DNA from 3 places in the Mesoterricola sp. JemC181 genome. Region 1 is predicted to be linked to each of the others. Evidence: riboswitches for the same ligand, from Rfam matches in the RefSeq annotation. Region 1 holds a riboswitch; each other region holds the start of a gene.
What was found. Region 1 has a riboswitch for S-adenosylmethionine ahead of metK (methionine adenosyltransferase). Riboswitches for the same ligand answer to the same signal wherever they lie in the genome.
Positions count from the first base shown of each region.

Region 2: linked by a shared signal. The riboswitch ahead of ACZ5MC_RS22035 (O-acetylhomoserine aminocarboxypropyltransferase/cysteine synthase family protein) and the one ahead of metK (methionine adenosyltransferase) in region 1 are both predicted to bind S-adenosylmethionine.
Region 3: linked by a shared signal. The riboswitch ahead of ACZ5MC_RS16440 (trans-sulfuration enzyme family protein) and the one ahead of metK (methionine adenosyltransferase) in region 1 are both predicted to bind S-adenosylmethionine.

Region 1 covers NZ_AP045076.1:1,010,096-1,014,987, forward strand. The annotation lists gene ACZ5MC_RS04575 (sodium:solute symporter family protein) at 1-1,633, shown strand, start outside; gene ACZ5MC_RS04580 (DinB family protein) at 1,652-2,212, shown strand; SAM-I-IV-variant riboswitch at 2,269-2,379, shown strand; gene metK (methionine adenosyltransferase) at 2,382-3,554, shown strand; gene ACZ5MC_RS04590 (aminotransferase class I/II-fold pyridoxal phosphate-dependent enzyme) at 3,929-4,892, opposite strand, start outside.
Region 2 covers NZ_AP045076.1:5,034,767-5,039,658, forward strand. The annotation lists gene ACZ5MC_RS22025 (ATP-binding protein) at 1-202, opposite strand, end outside; gene ACZ5MC_RS22030 (DNA repair protein RecN) at 332-2,083, opposite strand; SAM riboswitch class I at 2,167-2,277, shown strand; gene ACZ5MC_RS22035 (O-acetylhomoserine aminocarboxypropyltransferase/cysteine synthase family protein) at 2,462-3,754, shown strand; gene ACZ5MC_RS22040 (alpha/beta fold hydrolase) at 3,751-4,665, shown strand; gene ACZ5MC_RS22045 (aspartate kinase) at 4,662-4,892, shown strand, end outside.
Region 3 covers NZ_AP045076.1:3,713,622-3,718,513, reverse strand. The annotation lists gene ACZ5MC_RS16445 (DEAD/DEAH box helicase) at 1-2,290, opposite strand, end outside; SAM riboswitch class I at 2,446-2,551, shown strand; gene ACZ5MC_RS16440 (trans-sulfuration enzyme family protein) at 2,629-3,894, shown strand; gene ACZ5MC_RS16435 (efflux RND transporter periplasmic adaptor subunit) at 4,099-4,892, shown strand, end outside.

The sequences.
Region 1 (4,892 bases):
GGACTCCACCGGCTACCTGCTGGCCGACCGGGACGCGCGGTGGTTCACCATCTGCCTGTCCATCATGGCCACCCAGGCCAGCGCCATCACCTTCCTCTCCACGCCCGGCCAGGCGTACGTCGACGGCATGCGCTTCGTGCAGTTCTACCTGGGGCTGCCCCTGGCCATGGTGGTGCTCTCCATAACCGCGGTGCCCCTCTTCCACCGCCTGAAGGTCTTCACGGCGTACCAGTTCCTGGAGGAGCGCTTCGACGGAAAGACCCGCACCCTGGCGGCCATGCTCTTCCTGGTGCAGCGCGGGCTGGCGGTGGGCCTGACCATCTACGCCCCGGCCCTGGTGCTGTCGGTGCTGCTGGGCTGGAACATCCACGTGAACCTCGTGCTGGTGGGGACCCTGGTGATGATCTACACCGTCACCGGCGGAACCCGCGCGGTGTCCTGGGCCCAGAGCTGGCAGATGCTCATCATCACCTGCGGCATGGTGGGCGCGGGCGTGATGGTGGTGCACCGGCTGCCGCAGGGGGTGTCGTTCGGCGACGCCCTGCACGTGGCCGGGAGCCTGGGGCGGCTCAACGCCATCGACTTCTCCTTCGACCTGAAGAACCGCTACAACCTGTGGTCGGGCCTCGTGGGCGGGTTCTTCCTGGCCCTCTCCTACTTCGGCACCGACCAGTCCCAGGTGCAGCGCTACCTCTCGGGCAGCTCCGTGGCCCAGAGCCGCATGGGGCTCCTGGCCAACGGCCTGTTCAAGGTGCCCATGCAGTTCCTGATCCTGCTGGTGGGGGCCATGGTGTTCGTGGCCTACCAGTTCACCGCGCCCCCGGTCTTCTTCAACCCCGGTCCGGTGAAGCGGGTGCTCGCCAGCGAGGCGGCGCCCGAATTCCGGAGGGCCCAGGAGGCCTACGGCGCGGCGCTGGCGGACCGCGCGGCCCGGGCGGAGGGCTTCATCCGGGCCCGCCACGGGGAGGGGTCCCTTCCCGAGGCCCGGGAGGAGCTGCTCCGGGCCGACGCCAGGGCCGCGCAGAAGCGCAGCGAGGCCGTGGGCATCATGCGCCGGGCGGACCCCTCCGTGAACCCCAGCGACACCAACTACGTCTTCCTCTGGTACGTCCTCCACAGCCTTCCGGCCGGCCTCGTGGGCCTGGTGCTGGCCGCGGTGTTCTCGGCCTCCATGTCCTCCATGTCCGCGGAGATCAACGCCCTGGGAGCCACCACGGTGGTGGACCTGTGGCGCCGCTACGCGGGGGGGGCCGACACCCGGGGCGAGATGTGGGTGTCGAGGCTGGCCACCTTCGGGTGGGGGTGCTTCGCCATCGCCTTCGCGGAGTACGCGAGCCGCCTGGGCTCCCTGGTGGAGGCGGTCAACATCCTGGGGTCCCTCTTCTACGGGACCATCCTCGGGATCTTCCTGGTGGCCTTCTACCTCAAGGGGGTGCGGGGGGGCAGCGCGTTCTGGGCGGCCCTGGCGGCGGAGGCCGCCGTCCTGGCATGTTTCCTCTTCAGCGGCATCTCATTCCTTTGGTACAACGTCGTCGGCTGCGTGCTGGTGGTCGGCCTGTCGATGCTGTTCCAGAAGCTGGGCGGCGTTCCCGTGGGGACGGACCTGCCCGGCGCCACCCTGTCCCCGGACTAGCACCCAGAGGAGGAAGTCATGATCAGGAACGCCACGGTCCTCGCGGCTCTTCTCGCCGCCTCCAACCTCACCGCCCAGTACGCCGAACCCCCCAAGCTCGACAAGCCTCTGGGCGTGACCCTGGACGGATCCCTCGGCTACGCGGAGAAGGAGTTCGTCCCCGCCCTGGAAGCCATGCCCGAGTCGAAGTTCGCCTTCGTGCCCACCGCGGGCGAGTTCAAGGGCGTCCGCGACGTCGCCGCCCAGGCCAAGCACGTGGGCGCGGTCAACTACTGGGTGGGCTCGGTCATCCTCGGGGAGAAGCCCCCGGTGGACGTGGGCAAGGGGGACGGTCCCGCCGCCCTGAAGGAGAAGGCGGAAGTCCTGGCCTACTTGAAAGGCTCGTATGAGTACGTCCACAAGGCGCTCAAGTCCATCAACGACCGGAACGCGCTGGTGGCCATCAAGTCCCCCTTCGGCGAGGGCGACACGTCCCGCGTGGCCCTCGCGAACATCCTGCTGGCCCACACGATGGACCACTACGGGCAGATCGTGGTGTACCTCCGCATGAACGGAATCGTGCCGCCGGCCAGCCGTTGAGGGGCCGCCCGCTTGCCACCGGCGGGTTGACAAAACCGGGGGCCAGCCCAAGAATGGCAGTGCATGTAGAGTGCCCTGAAAGGGGTCGGCAACCGAGCAGGAAGCTGCGGTGCCCTGGACCTACGGGTTCCATGCGCAGGAGACCAACCTGAAACCCCTGGAGCGCATGATGTCGAGCAACTACCTTTTCACCTCGGAGTCCGTCTCCGAAGGCCATCCCGACAAGGTCTCCGACCAGATCTCGGACGCGGTCCTGGACGCCTGCCTCGCCCAGGACCCCAAGTCCCGGGTCGCGGCGGAGACCCTGTGCAACACGGGCCTGGTCGTCATGGCCGGCGAGATCACCACCAACGCGGTGGTGGACTACATCCAGATCGCCCGCGGCGTCCTGAAGGACATCGGCTACGACAGCACCGACTACGGCATCGACTACCGCGGCTGCGCCGTCATGGTCTGCTACGACAAGCAGTCCCAGAACATCAGCCAGGGCGTCACCGAGGGCGAAGGGCTCCACAAGGAGCAGGGCGCCGGCGACCAGGGTCTCATGTTCGGCTACGCCTGCGACGAGACCGACGCGCTCATGCCCGCTCCCATCCACTACGCGCACCGCATCATGGAGCGCCAGGCGAAGCTCCGCAAGGAGGGCCGCTTCGCGTGGCTCCGCCCCGACGCCAAGTCGCAGGTCACCCTGCGCTACGTCGACGGCCGCCCCGTGGGGGCCGAGAGCATCGTGGTCTCCACCCAGCATGCCGAGGACGTCCCCTACGAGGTGCTCCGGGACGCGGTGATCGAGGAGATCATCAAGCCCGTCATGCCCGCGGCCTGGCTCAAGGGCACCGAGTACCTCGTCAACCCCACCGGCAAGTTCGTCGTGGGCGGCCCCCAGGGCGACTGCGGACTCACGGGCCGCAAGATCATCGTGGACACCTACGGCGGCTCCGCCCCCCACGGCGGCGGCGCCTTCTCCGGCAAGGACCCCTCGAAGGTGGACCGCTCCGCGGCCTACGCCGCGCGGTACGTGGCCAAGAACATCGTCGCCGCGGGCCTGGCCTCCCGCTGCCAGCTGCAGGTGGCCTACGCCATCGGCGTGGCCAAGCCCGTGAGCGTGATGGTCACCACCTTCGGCACGGGCGTCATTTCCGACGCCCAGCTGGAGAAGCTCGTGGCCGAGCACTTCGACCTGAGCCCCAAGGGCATCATCACCACCCTCGACCTCCTGCGGCCCATCTACCGGGACACCGCCAGCTACGGGCACTTCGGCCGGGACGGGTTCCCTTGGGAGCGCACGGACAAGGCCGAGGCCCTCGCCGCGGCGGTCAAGGGGCTGGAAGTCCGGGTCTGACGGCATTCCCCAGTCAAGCCGGGCCCCGTCGGGGCCCGGCTTTTTCGTGGGCCAGGGCCTGTCGGCAAACCCCGGCAAAGGCGTAAATGGGCTTCATCCTGCCTTTTCCCCTCAATTCATCCCTGTCCTGGCAGGGCAAGCCTGCAGGGAAACGGCGCGCAGGCCACCCGCCATCACGGACCCATCCCGGCACTTGCCCTGCTGGAACGGGGATAAATTGGATTGATGGGATGAAAGGGATTTAATCCTCTGCGCCTGTGGGTTCAGTCTTTTCGAGGTGCAAGCCGCCCGCTTATCGGATGCCGCGGATGGGCCGGGAAAGCGATCACACTCGCAGAGAAGGGTTTTCAGCCGGGTCGATTCCCAAACGTCCGCTACCCGAAGAAGGTCCGCATGCGCTCCAGCGCCTTGTCCAGCGCCTCCAGGGACGCGGCGATGGAGATGCGAAGGTACCCGGGCGCGCCGAAGGCGGTGCCGGGCAGCACCTTAACCCCGGCCTCGTCCCGGAGGCGCGCCGTGAGTTCCGGGTCCGAGGCGACGCCGTGGGCCTCCATCCATTCGGCCACGTGGGGGAAGAGGTAGATCGCCCCCTCGGGGCGGCCGCAGCGGATGCCCCGGATGGCGTTCAGGCCCTCCTGGAGCCGGTCCCGGCGGACCCGGAGGCCCTCGGCCATCTCCCGCTCGAAGGCGCCGTCCAGGCCCAGCGCGGCGATGCCGGCGTGCTGGCTGATCATGCTGGGGTGGGTGACGCTGGTGGAGCCCAGGCTGGTCATGGCGCGGATGAGGCCCAGGGGGCCGGCGGCGGCGCCCAGGCGGTAGCCGGTCATGGCGAAGCGCTTGGAGAAGCTCTCCACCAGGAGGGTGCGGTCGGCCAGGTCGGGGCAGGTGCGCAGGAAGGGGAGCTCGGGGCCGTCCAGGGTGAGGGTGCCGTACACCTGGTCCAGCACCAGCCAGAGGTCGCGCTCCAGGATGACGTCGGCCAGGTCGTGGAGGCGCGGGAGGTCCCACACCCTCCCGGTGGGGTTGGAGGGCTGGTTGAGGATGACGGCGCGGGTGCGCGGGCCCAGCGCCCGGTCCAGGGCGCCCTCCGCGGGCAGGAGGTCCGGGCCCGGCGGCACGATGACCGGAGTGCCTCCGGCCCAGGCCACCTGGTCCTTGAAGGTGGGCCAGTAGGGGGCGAAGATCAGCACCTCGTCCCCGGGCTCCAGGACGCACCGGAGGGCGTCGAGGATGGCGGGCTTGCCGCCGGCGGTGACGAGGAGGTTGTCGGCGGTGCGGGGGACCCCGTCCCGCCGGGTCAGGTCGGCGGCCAGGAGCTCGCGCAGGGCGGGCAGGCCC
Region 2 (4,892 bases), 1.2 Mb from region 1:
GGGCGACAAAGCCGACCGGATCCACTTCTGCGGCCCGGCGTACGGCCGGGTCGTCCAGGGTCAGGTAGCGGCCTTGGGCCTGGTGGGCCAGGAGGGCCTTGGCCAGGGTGCTCTTCCCCACCTGCCGGGCCCCCAAAAGGAGGACCACGGGGGTGTCGAGCAGCGCTTCGGCCACGCGTGGGGAAAGGGTGCGATCGAACATGATAAAAATATGCCATCTGGTGGCATAATTTCAATCTGTTAAACGGATGAATTTATTATTTTCCCGTAAATTGAACTCAAGTATCGCCATTCCTGTTCTTGGTAAACAACGCCAGGCGCCGGCAGCCTTTCACCGCCGCTTCCGCTTCCCCTCCACCGGGGCCGCGCCGTCCACCTCCAGCAGCGGGGTGGCCACGGCCCCCTCCAGCAGGATCCGTGCGTGGGCCACGGCCTCGGGGCGGTCGGGGTGGCCGGACAGGAGCCGGGCCAGTTCCCGCACCCGGGCGTCGCCCGCGAGCCAGGTGAGGCCGCTGCGGGTGCGGCCCTCGTTCACTTCCTTGCGCAGCTGGCCGTGGTGCTCGGCGCGGGCGGCCACCTGGGCCAGGTGGGTCACGGCCAGCACCTGGTGGCTCCGGCCCAGCTCGCGCACGGCGGCGCCCACGGCGATGGCGGTCTCGCCGCCGATGCCGGCGTCCACCTCGTCCAGCACCAGGACCAGGGGGTCCCGGCTGCCGGCGCCGAGCGCCATGCCGGCGCCCTGCATGGCCAGCATGAGGCGGCTCAGCTCGCCGCCCGAGGCGATCTTGGCCAGGGGGCGGAAGCCCTCGCCCACGTTGGGCTCGATCCAGATGGCCACGGTGGAGAAGCCCTGGGGGGAGACCCTCACGGGCAGGCCCGCCAGGAGGACCGGGCTCGAGGGTTCCTCGGCGACGGCCAGGCGCAGCTGGATTCGGCAGCCGTTCATCCCCAGGCGGCCCAGGCGCTGGTGCACGTCCTTTTCCAGGGGCTGGACGAGGCCGGCCCTGTGGGCGTGGAGGACCTCGGCGGCGGCGCGGTAGGCCTCGCAGGCCTTCGCCAGGCCGCCTTCGAGTTCCCTCAGGCTGGAGCTGTGGTTGTTCAGTTCGTCCTGCTCGCGGCGGAGCGCCTCCAGGCGGCCCGCGAGCTCCTCGGGCTCGCAGCGGTGGCGCCGGGCCAGCTTCTCGAACTGGGCTAGGCGGGTCTCCAGGGCCTCGATGCGGTCCACGCCCTCCCGGGACCAGCGGATGGCCTGGTCCTGGGCCAGGGCCTGGAGGTCCTCCAGCTCCAGCAGGGCCGAGCGGGTGCGGTCCACTTCCACCTGGGCGGCGGGCAGGATCGAGGCGGCGCGGGCCTGGGCGCGGTGGGCGTCCTCCACCAGGCGCAGGGCGTCGCGCAGGGCCTCGGCGCCCTCGCGGAAGGCGGACTCCAGGTGGACGGCGTGGCGCAGGGGTTCGCGCTCGCTGCGCAGCTGCACCCACTCCCCGGCCCGGGGGGCCAGTTTCTCCAGGTCGGCGATCTGCTCGGCCAGCCACTCCAGGCGCTCGGCGCGCTGGCTTTCGCTCTTCTTCCGGGCCGCCAGGCGGGCCTGGGCGTCCCGCACGTCGCCCGCCTGGGCGGCCAGGTCGGCGCTGATGCCCAGCACCTCGTCCAGGAGGCCCAGGTGGCGTTCCTCGGCCAGGAGGGACTGGTGGTCGTGCTGGCTGGTGAGGCGCATCCAGATGCGCCCGGCCTCGCGCAGGTCGGTCAGGCTGCAGGCGCCGCCGTTGATCCAGGCGCGGCTGCGGCCGTTGGCGGCCACCTCCCGGCGCAGCACCACGGGCTGCTCCTCGGGGAGGCCCCGGTCGGCGAGGAAGGCCCGCCAGGCCTCGAAGGCGCCGTCCACCACGGTCTCGGCCACGGCCCGGGCCGTGCCCTGGCGCACCATGTCGCCGTCGCCCCGGGCCCCCACCAGCAGGGAGAGGGCGTCCACCAGGAGGGACTTGCCGGCCCCGGTCTCGCCGGTGAGGACGGTGAAGCCGGCCTGGAAGTCCAGGGCGAGGTCTTCCACCAGGGCCAGGTTCTGGATGCGGAGCGAAGAGAGCATGGCTTCAGCCTACCCTGAGGCCTTGACTCCTGGGCAGCGAACACGCATCATGATGGTTCTGAGTTCTTTGTCAGTTCCATAGTGAGCTATCACGAAAGGTGGAGGGACGGGCCCTGTGAAACCTTGGCAACCTGCGATGAGCAAGGTGCCAATTCCTGCCGGTGGACGCATGCGTCGAGCCGGATAGATACCGAACTGATGTGACTGCCAAGACACAGACGGAGAGGGGCCCGAATTATTCGGGCCCCTCTCCGTCCATGTGAAGCTCGCGAGGAACCGAAGGCTCCCTCGACCTGTCCGGAGGCCCCTAGCGGGGAGACAAGGACCCAAGCATTCCCCCCCCGCGGCGGGCGGGGGAAGATCCACCTGGAGCCGAACGTGAGCCAGAACCAGCCCCACTTCGAGACCATCGCCCTCCACGGGGGGCACAGCCCGGACCGGGACACCCGCAGCCGCGCGGTGCCCATCTACCAGACCACCAGCTACGTCTTCGACTCCACGGAGCACGGGGCGCGCCTGTTCAGCCTGGAGGAGCCGGGCAACATCTACACCCGCATCGGGAACCCCACGGTGGACGTGCTGGAAAAGCGCGTGGCCCAGCTGGAGGGCGGCGTGGCGGCGGTGGCCACGGCCTCCGGCCAGGCCGCCATCACCCTCGCGGTGGTGACCCTGGCCCAGGCCGGGGACCACCTCATCGCCGGCACCAACCTCTACGGGGGCACCCACACCCTCTTCAGCCAGAGCTTCAAGCGCCTGGGCATCACGGTCACCTTCGTGGACAGTACCGACCCTGACGCCTTCCGCAAGGCCCTGCGCCCGGAGACCAAGGCCATCTACCTGGAGGCGCTGGGCAACCCCAAGCTGGACGTGCCCCACTTCGACGCCCTGGCGGCGGTGGCCCAGGAGGCGGGGGTGCCCCTCATCGTGGACAACACCCTGGCCTCCCCCTGGATCTGCCAGCCCCTGAAGCATGGCGCGAACCTGGTGGTGCACAGCGCGACGAAGTACCTCGGGGGCCACGGCACGAGCCTCGGCGGCGTGCTGGTCGACGGGGGCAACTTCGACTGGGCCAACGGCAGGTTCCCGGAGTTCACCCAGCCCAACCCCTCCTACCACGGGGCCGTCCTCACCCAGGTTGCGGGTCCGGCGGCCTTCGCGGCCAAGGCCCGCCTGGAGGGCCTTCGGGACTTCGGCCCCGCGCTGTCGCCCTTCAACGCCTTCCTTCTGCTCCAGGGCATCGAGACCCTCCCCATCCGCATGGACCGCCACGGCAGCAACGCCCTGGCCATCGCCCAGTGGCTGGAGGCCCACCCCCAGGTGGCCTGGGTCAACTACCCGGGCCTCCCCGGCCATCCGAGCCACGCCCTGGCCCGGCGCTACTTCCGGGAGGGCGCGGGCTTCGGCGGCATCCTCACGTTCGGCGTGAAGGGGGGGCTGGCCGCCGGGGCCAAGGTCATCAACGCGGTGGAGCTCTTCTCCCGCCTGGCCAACGTGGGCGACGCCAAGAGCCTCATCATCCACCCGGCCACCACGACCCACCAGCAGCTCAGCGCCGAGGACCGCGCCACCAACGGCGTCACGGACGACCTCATCCGGCTCTCCATCGGCCTCGAGAACATCGACGACCTGAAGGCGGACCTGAACCAGGCCCTGTGCGGGGGGGACGCTTGACCCAGGCCTTCCTCTCCCCGGAGGGCGTGCGCACCGCCTTCCGCGTCACCGGGCACGGGCCGGCCAGGGTCCTGCTCCTCCACGCGCTCACCGGGGGCCCCGACGCCGCCGACGCGCCGGGGGTGAAGGGCTGGTGGGGGCCCATGTTCGAGCCGGGCGCGCCCCTGGCGGCATCCGAGGCCACCGTGTGGACGCCCAACCTCGCCGGGAGCTGCTACGGCGCCGAAGGGCCGGAACCCCGGGGCGGCTGGTCCACCCGGTACCAGGCCGAGGTGCTGGCCCAGTGGATCCGCGCCGGGGACCTGTCCTTCGACGCCCTCCTGGGGGGATCCCTGGGGGGCATGGTGGCGCTGGAGCTGGCCGTCCTGGAGCCCGGGCGCTTCAAGGCCGTGGGCGTCATCGGCTGCGGGGGCCGCTCCGACGCGTGGCTCTGGGGCTCCAACGAGGCCCAGCGCGCGATCCTGGCCAGCCCCTCCCTGGGCGACGACGAGGCCATCGCCCTGGCGCGGCGCGTCGCCATGCTCACCTTCCGGAGCCCCGCGGGTCTGGCTGGGCGCTTCACCGCTCCAAGCGAGCTGCAGGAATGGCTGGCTTTCCATGGCAGGGCCCTGGCGGCGCGGTTCACCCGGGCGGCCTACGTGGCCCTCCTGGACGCCATGGACAACCACGACCTCACCCGGGGCCGGGGCAGCCTGCCCGAGGTCCTGGCGCGCATGGGCGCCACGCTCCACGTCCTGGGCCTGGAGGGGGACATGCTCTTCTCCCAGGCCTGCCTGATTGAACTCATCGAAGCCGCCCGGAAGGCGGAGCGCCTGGGGGAGGCCCGCTGGGTGCGGAGCCCCCACGGGCACGATGCCTTCCTCATCGAGTGGGACCAGGTGAAAGCCTGGCTGAAGGAGGTACTGCCTTGAAAGTTCTCAAGTTCGGAGGAACCAGCGTCGGAACCCGGGAGGCCCTGGAACTGGCGGCGACGATCATCGGCCAGGAGCTCCCCCAGGGGGGCCTCGTGGTGGTCTCGGCCCTGTCGGGCACCACGGACCTGATCCTGAAGGCCATCAACGCCTCGGCCAAGGGGGACCTGGAGGCCGCGGGCGCGGCCCGCATCGCCCTGGAGGCCCGGCACTGGGCCACGGCCCGG
Region 3 (4,892 bases), 2.5 Mb from region 1:
ACGCCTGGCCTTCGGCGTCGGCGGGCTCGCCGTACTCGGCCAGCAGGTTTGCCGCCTCCTCCCAGTCGCCCACCACCAGGCTCCTCATCCACGTGAAGATCCGGTTGCGCACGGCGGCGGTGAAGGCCTTGCGGTCCCTCGTGACGTCCAGGTCGGCCTCCTCGGCGCCGGGGGGGCGCAGCTCCGCGGCTTCCCCGGGGCGGTAGCTCCCGTCGCGCATCTTCTCCCACTCGTCCAGGAGGCTGGAGTCCACCTGGCGGAGCATGGCGCCCAGGTAGAGCTCCATCTCCCTCACTTCCTCGCTCTTGGCGGAATCGGGCACGGTCTGGGCCAGCACCTTGAACACGCTGTTCAGGTGGCGCAGGAGGAGGCCTTCCGAGCGCTGGATGTCGTACTCGCGCACGTAGTCGGAGAAGGAGCGGTAGTCCTCGAACATCTCCCGGGCGATGGACTTGGGGCGGATGTTCTCCTCGCCCACCCATGGGTGCTTGACGGCGAAGGCGTTGAAGGTGCCGTAGATGAAATCGCGCTGGGGCTTGGGGTACTCGAGCTTCTCCAGCTCGGCCATGCGCTCCTCGTACTCGATGCCGGCCATCTTCATCTCGGCCACGCGCCGGCCCTTGAGGCGGTCCAGCTGCTTGCGCAGGATGACCTCGGGGTTCTCCAGGATGGACTCCACCAGGGTGATGAGGTCCAGGGCGTACTCGGGGCTGTCCGGATCCAGGAGCGGGATCGTGTCGAGCAGGTAGAGGCTGAGGGTCTGGTTCATGGAGAAGTCGTCCTGCAGGTCCACGTTCACCCGCAGGTTGTGGCCCTCGCCCGTGAACTCCACGATCTTCCGGTCCAGCAGGGCGCGGAACAGCTGCCAGCCGCGCCTGAAATGGGCCGCCTTCGCGCGCTCGTTGTCGTGGCAGCCCCGGATGAGCCCGCGCATGGCGCCGCAGCCGTCCCCGCGGCGGCTCAGGACGTTGAGCAGCATGCCGTGGGTCACCTGGAACCGCGACACCAGGCGCTCCGGCTGGGCCGCCACGAGCCTCTCGAAGGTCTGCTTGTCCCAGTTCGTGAAGTTCCGCTCCGGCGGCAGGCGCCTGGTGTACTTCCGGCCGCCGGCGGCGGCCTTGGCGGCCAGCTTCATGTTCTCGATCCAGTGCTCGGGGGCCTGGGCCACCACCCAGCCCACGTCGTCGAAGCCCTTGCGCCCCGCCCGGCCCGAGATCTGGTGGAAGTCCCGCGCGCTCAGGATGCCCGTCTTCTGCCCGTCGTACTTGCACAGCTTGGTGAAGAGCACCGTGCGGATCGGCACGTTGATGCCGACCCCCAGGGTGTCCGTGCCGCAGATGACCTTCAGGAGGCCCTTCTGGGCCAGCTGCTCCACCAGGATGCGGTACTTGGGCAGGAGCCCCGCATGGTGCAGCCCGATGCCGTGGCGCAGCCAACGCTTGAGGTCCGGGCCGTAGGGGCTGTTGAACTTGAAGCCCTCCATCTCCTTCTGGATGGCGGCCTTCTCCTCCTTCGTGCAGAGGTTGATGCTGGTGAAGTCCTGGGCGCTGGTGGCCGCCTCCAGCTGGGTGAAGTGCACCAGGTAGATGGGCGCCTTGCCCTCCTCCACCAGGCGCTCCAGGGTGAGCGAGAGCGGGGATTCGGCGTAGGTGAAGCCCAGGGGCACCGGGCGGTCCGTGGATTTCACCGAGACCGTGGGGGTTCCCGTGAGCCGGGTCAGCTCCTCCTCGAAGAAGGCCGTGTCGCCCAGGGTGGCGGACATGAGCAGGAACCGGCACTGGGGCAGCGTGAGCAGCGGCACCTGCCACGCCACGCCCCGCTCCCGGTCGGCGTAGTAGTGGAACTCGTCCATGATCACGTCCCGCACGTCGGCGTCCGCGCCCTCGCGCAGGGCGATGTTGGCCAGGATCTCGGCGGTGCAGCAGAGGATCGGCGCGTCCCGGTTCACCGAGGCGTCGCCCGTGCTGAGCCCCACGTTCTCGGGCCCGAAGTCCCGGCACAGGGCCAGCCACTTCTCGTTGACCAGGGCCTTGATGGGGCAGGTGTAGATGGAGCGCCGCCCCTGGGCCAGGGCCTTGAAGTGCAGCGCCGCCGCCACCAGGGACTTGCCCGACCCCGTGGGCGTGTTGAGGATGACGTTCTTCCCCTCGAACAGTTCGAGGATGGCGGCCTCCTGGGCGGGGTAGAGGGTGAGGCGCCGGCCTTCCACGTACTCCAGGAACCGGCCGAGCAGTTCGTCGCTGCCGGCGCCGGCTGCCTGGGGGAGGAGGTCGTAGAGGGTCGTGTGCATGGGGATTCCGGGTGGGGGCGGTGGAGGGGGCCTTGTCCACCCTAGCCCATTTCCGGCTGGGCGGGTTCCGGTTCCGATCGGTTTTTTTTCGCCTTTGCGCGGAACCCGGCCCTGCGGCACTCTTGTTCTTTGCGGATCCTTGCCAGTTCCATAGCGCGATATCCAGAAAGGTGGAGGGACGGGCCCTGTGAAACCTTGGCAACCTGCTTCCGGGCAAGGTGCCAATTCCTGCCTGCGGCGCAAGCCGGGGGAAGATGGCGAGCTGCAGCGAGCTGACGAATCAGGGATTCCCCACGATCGGGCCGGAACGGCGGCGATCCTCCCACCCGGAGGACCCCATGAGCGACAACCACCTCGACAGCAACGTGCCCGGCAACCCGGCCTACCATTTCACGGTCGTGCCCCCGGGCACGGAGCCCGTGGCGGGCTGGGCCCGGAGGGCGGACCTCCTGGCCGGGGCCGGACCCGGCACCCAGTGCATCCACGCCGGCTCCCAGCCGGACCCCGCCTACGGGGCCGTGACGCCTCCCCTCTACCTCACCAGCACCTTCGCCTTCTCGGACATCGGCAGCAACGGCGGCTTCGACTACACCCGCAGCGGCAACCCCACCCGGGAGCGCCTGGAGACGGCCATCGCCACCCTGGAGGGGGGCTCGGGAGCCACCTGCACCAGCTCGGGCATGAGCGCGGTCCTCGTGGCCCTGAACCTCCTGGAGCACGGCAGCCACGTGCTCTGCACCGTGGACTGCTACGGCGGCACCTTCCGCACCCTGGAGCACGCCCGCAAGGTCTACGGCCTGGAGGTCACCTACCTGGACCTGGCCGACGCCGCGGCGGTGCGGGCGGCGCTGCGCCCCAACACCCGGATGATCTGGGTCGAGACCCCCTCCAACCCCCTCCTGCGCCTCTCGGACCTGGGCGCCCTGGCCGGAATCGCCGCGGGTGCGGGCGCGCTGCTGGTGGTGGACAACACCTTCCTCTCCCCCGTCCTCCAGCGGCCCTTCGACTTCGGGGCGGACCTGGTGGTGCACAGCACCACCAAGTACCTCAACGGCCACAGCGACGTGGTGGGCGGCGCCGTGGTGGCGGGCCCCGGCCGCGAGGCCCTGGCCCAGCGCATCGCCGCCATGAACAACCTCCTGGGCACCAGCCAGAGCCCCCACGACTGCTACCTGGTGCTGCGCGGCCTCAAGACCCTCCGGGTGCGCATGCTGGCCCACGAGGCGGGGGCCCTGGCCGTGGCCCAGGCGCTGGCCGCCCACCCCGCCGTGGCCTCCGTGAACTACCCCGGCCTGCCCACCCACCCCCAGCACGCCCTGGCCCGGGCCCAGCAGAAGGGCTTCGGCGCCATGCTCAGCTTCGAGCTGAAGGACGCCACCCCGGCCGCGGTGAACCGGGTCCTCCTGGCCCTGCACTGGTTCACCCTGGCCGAGAGCCTGGGCGGCGTGGAGAGCCTCGTGGCCCACCCCGCCAGCATGACCCACGCGTCCATGACCCCGGAGGCCCGCAGGAACGCCGGCATCGGCGACGGCCTCATCCGCCTCTCGGTGGGCATCGAGGATCCCGGGGACCTGGTGGAGGATCTCCGGCAGGCGCTTGGATAGACAAAGATAATTATAATAACTTTTAACCTCTTCTTCCGGTGGCAGGGCGCCTGCGCCGGGGAGGGGTGGCTAAAGTATTAAATAAATATTTTTTGGTGTGGCCAGAGTTGATTCAACATCCGTTGGATTGCGTTCCAAACGCTGGGGAATGTGTTGATTTAATGAACTCGCCATGGAAGGATCCTTCTACCCGAGGAGTGCCGGATGTCCAGGTCCACCGTTCTACGAGGAGCGGCCCTTTGCGGCCTTGCGCTGGTGCTGGCCGCCTTCCTGCCGCGCCTCCTCCTGGGACCGGCCCTCGAGGCGGTGCGGGTGGCGCGCCGCGACCTCGTGCGGACGCTGGTGCTCAACGGCCGGGTCCTGGCGCCCCGGCGCGTCTCCCTGGGGGCGCTGCAGGCCAGCGTCGTCTCCCGCAGGCTGGTGGAGGAGGGGGACCGGGTGGAGGCGGGGCAGGTGCTGGCGGAACTGGAGGACTCGGAGCAGCGGGCGGCGCTGGCCCAGGCCCAGGCGAGGCTGGACCAGCTCAAGGAGAGCGCGGCGCCCTCGGCCCGGGCGGCCCTGGACCAGGCCGACAGCGCCCTGGTGCAGGCGCGCCTGGCCTGGGAGCGGGGCCAGCGTCTGGCCCGGGACGGCATCCTCAGCGCCAGCCAGACCGATGAGCTCCGCAAGGCGTTCGAGACGGCCCTGGCGGGCCGGGAGGGGGCCCTGGCCCAGGCCCGCAGCGCCCAGGGCGGTGCCGACCTGCGCGCCGCGGTGGCCGCGGTGGACCTGGCCGGCGCCAAGCTGAGGCAGATGCGGGTCGCCGCCCCGGCCCGGGGCGTGGTGCTCACCCGCGCCGTGGAGGCGGGGGACCTGGTGCAGCCCGGCAAGGTGCTCTACACCCTGAGCCTCGACGAACCGCTCCAGCTCCTGGTGCAGCCCGACGAGAAGCACCTGGGCGCGCTCGCCCTGGGGCAGCAGGCCACGGCCAGCACCGACGCGCGGCCCCTGGAACGGTT